Regions from separate parts of the Pseudomonas sp. FP2254 genome, predicted to be linked through region 1. Evidence: predicted binding sites of a transcription regulator. Region 1 holds the regulator's gene; the other holds the start of a gene.

Region 1 (5,440 bases):
CAGCAAGCCAACCTGTGGCGTCGCCTGCAACGCATCGGCCTGTCCGGCCCGTTGTCCCGCGACCTGCTGGCGTTGACCACTGAAATCGACGAGCCACGCCAGGCCTGGCGCATGCTGCTGGCGCACCTGGCCCGCATGATCGTCACCCCGGAAATCGAACCTCTGGAAGAGGGCGGCGTGATCGCCATGGTCGGCCCTGCCGGCATGGGCAAGACCACCACCCTGGCCAAGCTGGCGGCGCGTTATGTGCTCAAGTATGGCGCGCATAACATCGCGCTGGTGAGCATGGACAGCTACCGTATCGGTGCCCAGGAACAGCTCAAGACCCTGGGGCGCATTCTTAACGTGCCGGTGACTCATGTCGACCCGGGCCAGTCCCTGGCCAACGCCCTGGACCCGCTGCTGCGCAAACGCGTGGTGCTGATCGACACCGCCGGCCTGCAAGCCAGCGATCCGGCGCTGCGCATGCAGCTGGAAAGCCTGGCCGGGCGTGGGATCAAGTCAAAAAATTACCTGGTGCTTGCAACCACCAGCCAGAAACAGGTTCTTACCGCTGCCTACCACAGTTACAAACGCTGTGGGCTGGCCGGTTGCATCCTGACCAAATTGGACGAAACCGCCAGCCTGGGCGAAGTGTTGAGCCTGGCTATCGGTCATGCATTACCGGTCGCCTACCTGACCGACGGGCCGCGGATTCCGGATGATCTGCATCTGCCGCGCCGTCATCAGTTGGTCAGCCGTGCCGTCAGCGTGCAAATGCAGGACGAGCCTAGCGAGGAAGCGATGGCCGATATGTTCGCTGACCTGTACCACAGCCCGGCAAAACGGGTGGGCTGAGCAACATGAACACAATGCAATGTACCTACATTGATGGTCTGCAAGCGATTCACGCGGCCAAGCCATGTAGCCTGCGTCTAAGCAAGACAAGGTAAAGAAATAAAATGGGCAGCATGCATCCCGTACAGGTGATCGCGGTGACCGGCGGCAAAGGTGGCGTCGGAAAAACTAACGTGTCAGTGAATTTGTCCCTGGCGCTGGCAGAGCTTGGCCGTCGCGTCATGCTGCTGGACGCCGACCTGGGACTGGCGAACGTCGACGTTCTGCTGGGGCTGACGCCCAAACACACCCTGGCCGATGTGATCGAAGGCCGGTGCGAGCTGCGCGATGTGCTGCTGCAAGGCCCCGGCGGGATCCGCATCGTGCCGGCCGCTTCCGGCACCCAGAGCATGGTGCACCTGAGCCCCGCGCAGCATGCCGGGCTGATTCAAGCGTTCAGCGATATCGGCGACAACCTCGACGTGCTGGTGATCGACACCGCTGCGGGGATCGGCGAGTCCGTGGTCAGCTTTGTGCGCGCCGCGCAGGAAGTATTGCTGGTGGTCTGCGATGAACCCACCTCGATCACCGACGCCTACGCCCTGATTAAACTCCTTAACCGTGACTACGGCATGAACCGCTTCCGCGTCCTGGCCAACATGGCCCAGAGCCCGCAGGAAGGGCGCAACCTGTTCGCCAAGTTGACCAAGGTCACGGATCGCTTTCTCGATGTCGCCTTACAATACGTCGGCGCAGTTCCCTACGACGAATGTGTGCGCAAGGCCGTGCAGAAACAGCGCGCGGTCTACGAAGCATTCCCTCGTTCGAAATGCGCCTTGGCGTTCAAGGCTATTGCCCAGAAGGTCGATACCTGGCCGCTGCCCGCCAACCCGCGTGGGCATCTGGAGTTTTTCGTCGAGCGATTGGTGCATCAGACGAGCGCAGGGCCAGTGCTATGACATCGAGCGGTTACAACCTCTACAAAAAATCGGCGCGTGACAGCCAGGGTGAACTGATCGAGCGCTATGCGCCCCTGGTCAAGCGCATTGCCTACCATTTGCTGGCCCGGTTGCCGGCCAGCGTGCAGGTGGAGGATCTGATCCAGGCGGGCATGATCGGCCTGCTGGAGGTGTCGACCAAGTACGACGCCACCAAGGGTGCGAGTTTCGAGACGTATGCGGGTATCCGTATTCGCGGCGCGATGCTCGATGAAGTGCGTAAAGGTGACTGGGCACCCCGTTCGGTGCATCGCAATACGCGCATGGTCAGTGACGCAATTCGAGCAATTGAAGCAAAAACCGGTCGTGACGCTAAAGATCATGAAGTTGCGGCCGAACTCCAATTGAGTCTCGACGATTATTACGGGATTTTGAACGATACCTTGGGCAGCCGCCTGTTCAGTTTCGACGACCTGTTGCAGGACGGCGAGCATGAAGGGCTGCACGAGGACGGCGCGAGCGCTCACATGGAGCCGTCGCGCGACCTGGAGGATGAACGCTTCCAGGGGGCATTGGCGGACGCAATCGCCAATTTGCCGGAGCGTGAACGTTTGGTGTTGGCGCTGTACTACGACGAAGAGCTGAACCTCAAGGAAATCGGTGAGGTGCTGGGGGTCAGCGAATCGCGGGTCAGCCAGTTGCATAGCCAGTGCGCCGCCCGCTTGCGGGGACGTCTGGGAGAGTGGCGAGCGCGCTGACAGGCAGTGTGGGGACACTGCAGAGCGATACCGCGTGGGCCATGGGCCTGCGCGGGTTCGGCCCGTGGTGGCCCCGGCAGTCCTTTTTGTGTAATGCCTGTTGATTGAAATGGCGCGTCCAGGTGCTGGGCGCGTTTAAGACTGCTTGGAGGTCGAATTGGACAAGAACATGAAAATCCTCATCGTTGATGACTTCTCAACGATGCGGCGGATCATAAAAAACCTGTTGCGTGACCTTGGGTTCACAAACACGGTCGAGGCGGATGATGGCCTTACGGCGATTCCGATCCTCAACAGCGGGGGCATCGACTTTCTGGTAACCGACTGGAACATGCCGGGCATGACCGGCATCGACTTGCTGCGTCACGTGCGCGCTGACGAAAAACTACGCAGCCTTCCCGTGCTGATGGTGACCGCCGAAGCCAAGCGTGAACAGATTATCGAAGCTGCCCAGGCCGGCGTTAACGGTTATGTGGTCAAACCATTCACTGCACAGGCGTTGAAAGAGAAGATCGAAAAAATCTTCGAACGCATCCACGGCTAATGCCATCGCGGGGGAGCTATGGAGCAGAAAGAAACGTCACAGGGAGACTTTGAGTCAACCCTGAAAAAACATGCTCACCAACTGGTCGACAGCCTTGAAAAAGGTCATTTCGGCGACGCGGTGCAGTTAATCCATGAGCTCAATCAGACCCGTGACCGAGGCCTGTACCAGGAAGTGGGCAAGCTCACGCGCGAGTTGCACAGTGCAATCGTCAATTTCCAGATTGACCCGCACATGCCCCAGGCCGAAGAAATCTCGCAGATTACCGATGCCACCGAACGCCTGTCCTACGTGGTCAGGCTGACTGAGGCCGCGGCCAACCGCACCATGGACCTGGTGGAAAACGCCACGCCTCTGGTCAACGGCATGGCCAATGAAGCCCAGGCCCTGAATGCCGACTGGGGCCGCTTCATGCGGCGGGAAGTGGGGGCTGAAGAGTTCCGCGAGCTGGCACGCCGGGTCGAAGGGTTCCTGTCACGCAGCGAGCAGGACAACCGCACGGTGTCCAGCAACCTCAACGATATTCTGCTGGCCCAGGACTACCAGGACCTGACCGGTCAGGTGATCAAGCGTGTGACGCAGTTGGTCACCGAAGTGGAAAGCAATTTGCTCAAACTGGTGCTCATGGCAGGCCAGGTTGACCGTTTCGCCGGCATCGAACATGACCGCGAAGCGATCCTCTCGGAAAAAGATCCACAAAAACATCTCGCCAAGGGTGAAGGTCCGCAGATTCATGCCGATAAACGTGAAGACGTTGTGTCAGGTCAGGATGACGTAGATGACCTGTTATCCAGTTTAGGCTTCTAAGGAGCACCCACATGAGCTTCGGCGCCGATGAAGAGATCCTTCAGGATTTCCTTGTAGAGGCCGGCGAAATTTTAGAGCAACTGTCCGAACAACTGGTCGAGCTGGAAAGCCGCCCGGATGATGCGAACCTGCTCAATGCAATTTTTCGCGGTTTTCATACTGTAAAAGGGGGCGCCGGCTTCCTCCAGCTCCATGAGCTGGTGGAGTGCTGCCACATCGCCGAGAACGTGTTCGACATCCTGCGCAAGGGTGAGCGGCACGTCGACTCGGAGTTGATGGACGTGATTCTCGAAGCACTCGATGCGGTCAACGGCATGTTCAGCCAAGTGCGCGAACGGGCCCCGATCACCGCTGCCACCCCGGAACTGCTGGCCGCCCTGGCGCGTTACGCGGAGCCTGCCGATCTGGCGGCCGAGCCCGTGGCTGAGGCGGTGGCGGAACCTGAGCCGGCGCCGGAACCGGACGTTACCGACAGCGAGTTCGAACAGCTGCTCAGCTCTCTCAGCGCGGTCAAGGCCGAAGCTGAAGCACCTGCCGCAGCGGCCCCGGCGCAGGCGCCGACCAGCGAAGACATTACCGACGCCGAATTCGAGTCGCTGCTCGATCAGTTGCACGGCAAGGGCCAGTTCGCCGCCGACGCCGTGGCACCCGCCGCCGCAGCGCCGGCGCCGGCCACTGCCACTGCCAGCACCGATATCACTGACGACGAATTCGAAGCGTTGCTCGACCAGTTGCATGGCAAGGGCACCTTCGCCGCCGACGCGCTGCCGGAAGTGGCCGCCACCGCGGCAGCCCCTGCGGCACCGGCCGCCGCCAAACCGGCGACACCGGCCCAACCCGCCGGCGACGGGCTGATCACCGATCATGAGTTCGAAGCACTGCTGGACGATCTGCACGGCAAAGGCAAGTTCAGCGAAGTGGCCCCGGCCGCCGCAGCGACGGCCGCCGCCGCCAAGCCTGCACCGGTAGCCGCGAAGGCCGCCGCCCCGGCCGCCAAGCCTGCGCCTGCTCCGGCCGCGGCGGCTGCCCCTGCACGAGCGGCCGCCGCCGCGCCGGTGGCCGACAAGCCTGTGACTGAAGCCGAAACCACCGTGCGGGTCGATACCGCGCGCCTGGACGACATCATGAACATGGTCGGCGAACTGGTATTGGTGCGTAACCGCCTGGTGCGCCTGGGCCTGAGCAGTGGCGATGAGTCCATGCAAAAGGCCGTGTCGAACCTCGATGTGGTGACCGCCGACCTGCAGACCGCCGTGATGAAAACGCGGATGCAGCCGATCAAGAAAGTCTTCGGCCGCTTCCCGCGCCTGGTTCGCGACCTGGCGCGCCAGCTGAAGAAAGAAATCAACCTGGAACTGGTAGGCGAAGAAACCGACCTCGACAAAAACCTCGTCGAGGCCCTGGCCGACCCGCTGGTCCACTTGGTGCGCAACGCCGTCGACCATGGCGTGGAAACCCCGGAAGAACGTGAAGCCTCGGGCAAGTCCCGTGGCGGCAAGGTGATCCTGGCGGCCGAGCAGGAAGGCGACCATATCCTGCTGTCTATCACCGACGACGGCAAGGGCATGGATCCGGCC
Region 2 (5,440 bases), 900 kb from region 1:
ACGGCGCTCATATCGGCTTCGACATGGTCATTAACCTTGAAACCGTTGCTCTCCAGGTGGCTGATCCATTTTTTGCAGCAACCGCAGTTGGCGTCGCGGTGCACGTCGATGGGGATCAGGTCGGCGGCCTGGGCCAGGGGGGTGGCCAACAGGGCGCTCAGCAGCAACAGGCGCAATGGTTTTTTCATGGGGGCTCTCGCAGGAGGTGCACTGGAATGGCGGCGATCATGACGACGTCCTCGCCGGCAAGCCAGTGCCCGCAGCCGGTTGGCTGCGCTGAGATGTTTCAAATTATTCCGAAGCTGGTTGTTCCAGATGCTGCTTGAGGCGGTCCAGGGCCACGTCCGAGAGTTCGATCATGCGGTCATGCAAGCTCACCAACTGCAACTCGGTTTCATAGCTCAGCACCCGCTTGAACAGCGTGCCGTCGCGAAAGGGCTGCAGGAAAAAATGAATCGAACCGTCCACGGCCAGGGAGGTGAAGACGCTCTTGAACTCCTCGCAAGGCCGGGCAATTTGTACGCGGTAGCTCATGGGAACGCGTACGCCAAGCAGGTCGATCATCTCGGTAAAACGCGCGCCGACTCCCAGAGAGCCGGTGGTGCCGGTCTCTGCGCCGAGGGAGGTGGGATGCCATTCGTGCCAGCGGTCGGGCTGGGTGACGTAGGCGTAGACGGCCTCGACGGAGGCCCGGATAAAGCGTTCCTGACTGATCCGCTCCAAGCGGACCGACTGCTCGACAGCGCGCATGACACACCTCCTGTGTGGCGGGAAGAAGCATCTTGAACTGTCAGAATAGTCTGACTCCCGCGCTTTGCACGGGAGTGTTCAGGACAGGATCAACGCACTTTGAAACGGCTCATCAGGCTGATGACTCGACCATTGGCCTCCAGCAGGCTCTGGGTGTTGTTTTCGGTGGCATGGCCGCTCTGCACCAAGGCCTCAACCATTTGTCGGATCTGCACCATGCTGCGGTTGATCTCTTCGGTCACCGCGCTTTGCTGCTCGGCGGCCGTGGCGATCTGGGTGCTGAGGTTGTTGATGTGGCTGACCGAGCCGGCCATCTCATCCAGTCCGGTGTTAACCCGCGCGGTGGCATCCGCCGCTGATTGGCAACTGGCCTGGGTGTTTTCCATGGCGGCGACCGACGAGTTTACCCCGGTGGTCAGGCGCGTAAGCATCTCGTTGATCTGCGAGGTACTGGCCTGGGTGCGTGCGGCGAGGGCGCGTACTTCGTCTGCTACCACCGCGAAGCCACGGCCCTGCTCGCCGGCCCGCGCGGCTTCGATGGCGGCGTTGAGGGCCAGCAGGTTGGTCTGGCCGGCGATTGCGCCGATCACCTCAAGGGTCTCGGTGATACGCGCGGCGTCCTGGCGCATGTTTTCCACGGTGTGCGTGGCGCTGGCGACTTCACCGATCAGGGCACCGACGCTGCTGGACGCTTCGCCCACCACCACGCGCGAGCGGTCGGCATGTTCGTTGGCGCGCTGGGTGAACGCGGCCGTTTCGGCAGCGTTCTGCGCAACGGTGTCGGCGGTGGAACTCATCTCGGTGATGGCGGTGACGGTCTGATCGGTTTCCGAGGCATGCCGTACCAGGATCTGGTTGGTCTGCGCCGACGTGCGCTGCAGTTGCTCAAGGCCGGTGGACATGGCCGCCGTGGCCTGGGTGACTTCGCCAATCATGTTTTGCAGGTACACGATGAAACGATTGACCGAATGGCCAATGGCGCCCAGTTCGTCTTCGGCGCGAATGGTGATGCGCCGCGTCAGGTCAGCATCGCCGGTGGACAGCGCGTCTATGTTGGCTTTGAGCGTCTTCATGCGCTGCACCAGCTTGCGGATCGCATACGCGGCCAGCAGCACCAGCAGCAACACCATGGGGATCTGCAGCAGCGCCAGGGTGCCGAGTACGTCGTCACGCTGGGCGGTGATCAAGGAAGTGGGCAGGGCCGTGGCGAGGAACCACGGGGTGCCTTCGATGGGGCGCATATAGAAGGTGCTGGCGACGCCGCCGTTGTCGAACTCACTGCGCTGCAAACCCTGGTCGCGATGGGCGAGCGCCTTGCTGACCTGGCTGGCGAACGCCGAGGTGGCGGTGAGTTCGCTGATGTTCTTCAACACCACTGGGCTGTTCAGTCGCGTGCTGTTGCTGATGATCTTGCCGTCGCCTTCCACAATCAGCATTTGCCCGCTGATGTCTTTTTCCTTGCTGGCCACCAGCTCGTTGAAGAAGCCGAGTGTCACGTCGATGGTGGCCACGCCGTAGGCCGCGCCATCGCGCTGGATCGCCATGGCGCAGTTGGTGCGCGGCTCCTGGCTGGCATCGTCTTTATAAGCGGCGGCCCAGGCGCATTGACCGCGCGGCGAGGCCAGGCCGCCTTTGTACCAGCTCTGGTCGTAATAGTTAGGGGCAGGGTCGCTGTTCCAGAAGGTGTTGACCGCCAACTTGCCGGAGGCATCGCGGTGCCAGAACGTGCTGTGCTTATTGCGCCCCGGCGTACGCTGGTTGGGCAGCGGCCAGATGCCGCCGCCGAACACTTTGAGCTCGCCGTACTGGTCAACCAGACCAGGCAGGACTTTGTCGATGGCATCGCTGTCCAGCAGCGCAATGGTCTGGGTAATGCTGCGTTGCTGGGCCTGAACCTTGTTCAGTTCGCCCTGGATGGTTTTCGCCACTTCGTCGATGCGGTTGAGGACCACCTGTTCTTCGGTATGGCGCAACGTGGGCGCGACCAATTGGCCGATGCCGACGATCGTCAACACGAATAACACCAGGACGAACAACACCAGAAACAGGGTATAGCGGGCTTGAATGGAGCGCAGTGGGGGCATGGGATCGTCCTTACGAAGCGTTTATTGTCGACGCGGCTTTCTTGGAGCTTCGTAGGGGTATCGGCGAGGCGGGTAGGAGCTTTAGGTACGATGGTGCAAGAAAAGTCGAAGCACCGCTCAGCAACGGTGCTTCCTGGTCGGCGGTGTCAGATATCCAGCATCGCCATCACGGCCTCGGGGTAGCGCAGGCCGGCGGTTGCATCGGCCGGGAAAATCGCATCCAGCGTCGCCAGCTCTGACGGGCTCAGCACAACGGCCACCGCCGCCGCGTTTTCTTCCAGATAGCGCCGCTGCTTGGTACCGGGGATCGGAATGATGAAATCGCCTTGGGCCAGCACCCAGGCCAAGGCCAGTTGCCCGGCGCTCACGCCCTTGTCCGCGGCCAGGCTGCGCACGTGTTCGACCAATTGCAGGTTTTTCGTGAAGTTGTCGCCCTGGAATCGTGGGTTGGAGCGGCGATAGTCGTCGGCGCTGAAGTCGTCCGGACTGCGCAGTGCGCCGGTCAGAAAGCCGCGCCCCAGCGGGCTGTAGGGCACGAATGCGATCCCCAGGCGCTGGCAGGCCTGCAGGCAGCCGTTGCTTTCCTGGTCGCGGCTCCAGAGTGAATATTCGCTTTGCAGCGCGCTGATCGGATGGACTTTATGGGCCCGCTCCAAAGTGGCGGCGGAGGCTTCGCTGAGGCCGAGGTAACTCACCTTGCCCTGTTTGACCAGCTCGGCCATGGCGCCGACGCTTTCTTCGATGGTCACCTGTGGGTCAATGCGGTGCTGGTAATAGAGGTCGAGGGTTTCCACGCCCAGGCGTTGCAAGGTGCCGTCGATGGAGGCCCGGATGTATTCGGGGCTGCCGTCCACGCCGCGCGAGGCGGGGGTGGCCGGGTCGCGGATGATGCCGAATTTGCTGGCCAGGAACACCTGGTCGCGTTTGCCGGCGAACGCTTTGCCGAGCAACTGCTCATTGGTATGCGGGCCATACATGTCCGCCGTGTCGAAGAAGTTGATGCCCAGTTCCAGGGCGCGGTGCAGGGTGGCGGTGGCTTCGCGGGTGTCGCTGCCGGGACTGTAGAAATCGCTCATGCCCATGCAGCCCAGGCCAATAGCGGAGACGAGGGGGCCGTGGGTGCCAAGTTGACGGGTTTGCATCGGTGCTGCTCCTGGATGGGGTAGGGCGCCATTGTTATCCTCGACAAAAACAAGATAAACAGGCTAAAAGCGCTATCACTGTTTGTAATTTCTAAATAATCGGCGAGGAATTTCCTTGGATCGCTTCAATGCCATGCGCGTATTCACGCGAATCGTCGAACTGGGTGGCTTCGCCAAAGCCGCCGATAGCCTGCAACTGCCGCGCGCGTCGGTGACGATCCTGATCAAGCAGTTGGAAGCGCACCTGGGCGTGCAGCTGCTGCAACGCACCACGCGGCAGGTCAGCCCGACCCCGGACGGCACGGCGTACTACCAGCGCTGCGTGCAATTGCTGACGGAACTGGAGGAAACCGAGGCGGTGTTTTCCACGCGCCGACAGAACCCTCGCGGCATTTTAAGCGTGGACATGCCCTCCGGCATCGGCCGCTTGATTGTGATTCCGGCGCTGCCGGCCTTCACCGCGCGCTACCCGCAGATCGAGCTGGATATCGGCTTGAACGACCGCCCCGTGGATTTGATCCGCGAAGGCGTGGACTGCGTGTTGCGCGGCGGCGCGGCGCTGGATGAGTCGTTGGTGGCGCGGCCGCTGGCGCTGATGGACCAGTTGACCCTGGCGAGCCCGGCGTACCTGGAACGTACCGGCATGCCCGCCGATCTTGACGACCTGGCCGGTCATCACATGGTCGAGTATGTCTCCAGCGCCAGTGGCAAGCGCTTCGGCCTGGAGTTTCAGGTTGGCAACGACGTGCGTGCGCTGGATCTGCCCAAGCGGGTGGCGGTCAATAGCTCCGACGGTTACTTCGCCGCGTGCGAAGCCGGCTACGGCTTGATACAGGCCCCGTATTACCACGCGGTGCGGCAACTGGCCGAGGGCCGCCTGGTGGAAGTCCTGCCCCAGGTGGCTGTGCCAAAAATGGCCCTCACTGCGCTGTACCCGCCCCATCGCCAGTTATCGTTGCGGGTGCGGGTGTTCGTCGACTGGCTGGTTGAACTGTGTGCCGGGCCGGGCACCGGCCTGCTGCGCGAGCCGCCGGGGCAAGCCAAAGCGTTGCATCGCCTGTAACATAGCCGGCCTGCGCCGATCGTGGCCGGTCAGCGCCTTTCATTTTTCAGGTCCAGGAACTTGTCATGACTCACAAGCAACGTTTGAAATACTCGATTCTGATCGTTCTCGCGGTACTGGCGACCATGTTTGGCCTGTCGTACCTGCAGAGCACCGGCGTGATCAGCGAGAAGGCGTTCCAGACCATCGCCATCGTAGTCGCGGTGGTTGTGGTGGTGCTCAACGGCATCATGCGGCGCAAGGTCAAGCCCTGAATCAGATACGGCTGTCGAGCACCTTGGCGGCTTCTTCATGGAGGCTGTAGCTTTTATCCGCATTGAGGGTGATCACGCCCTCGCTGCACAGCCGCTTGAGCACTTCACGCACGCTGAGAAACGACAACGGAATGCCCAGCGCCAGCA

The links. The regulator FliA, encoded in region 1, starts transcription of late flagellar genes. The targets are predictions, from matches to a motif close to CTAAAGTTTNNNNNNNNNNNGCCGNTAA.
Region 2: the regulator FliA is predicted to act here: its motif matches at 2,892-2,919, upstream of PSH94_RS13655 (methyl-accepting chemotaxis protein).

The regions. Positions count from the first base shown of each region.
Region 1 is NZ_CP117444.1:3,860,418-3,865,857, reverse strand. It holds gene flhF (flagellar biosynthesis protein FlhF) at 1-837, shown strand, start outside; gene fleN (flagellar synthesis regulator FleN) at 942-1,775, shown strand; gene fliA (RNA polymerase sigma factor FliA) at 1,772-2,512, shown strand; gene PSH94_RS17660 (chemotaxis response regulator CheY) at 2,682-3,056, shown strand; gene PSH94_RS17655 (protein phosphatase CheZ) at 3,075-3,863, shown strand; gene PSH94_RS17650 (chemotaxis protein CheA) at 3,875-5,440, shown strand, end outside.
Region 2 is NZ_CP117444.1:2,962,603-2,968,042, reverse strand. It holds gene PSH94_RS13665 (DUF411 domain-containing protein) at 1-188, opposite strand, end outside; gene PSH94_RS13660 (SRPBCC family protein) at 292-750, opposite strand; gene PSH94_RS13655 (methyl-accepting chemotaxis protein) at 840-2,834, opposite strand; gene PSH94_RS13650 (aldo/keto reductase) at 2,981-3,976, opposite strand; gene PSH94_RS13645 (LysR family transcriptional regulator) at 4,092-5,039, shown strand; gene PSH94_RS13640 (hypothetical protein) at 5,105-5,293, shown strand; gene PSH94_RS13635 (fe2+ zn2+ uptake regulation protein) at 5,295-5,440, opposite strand, start outside.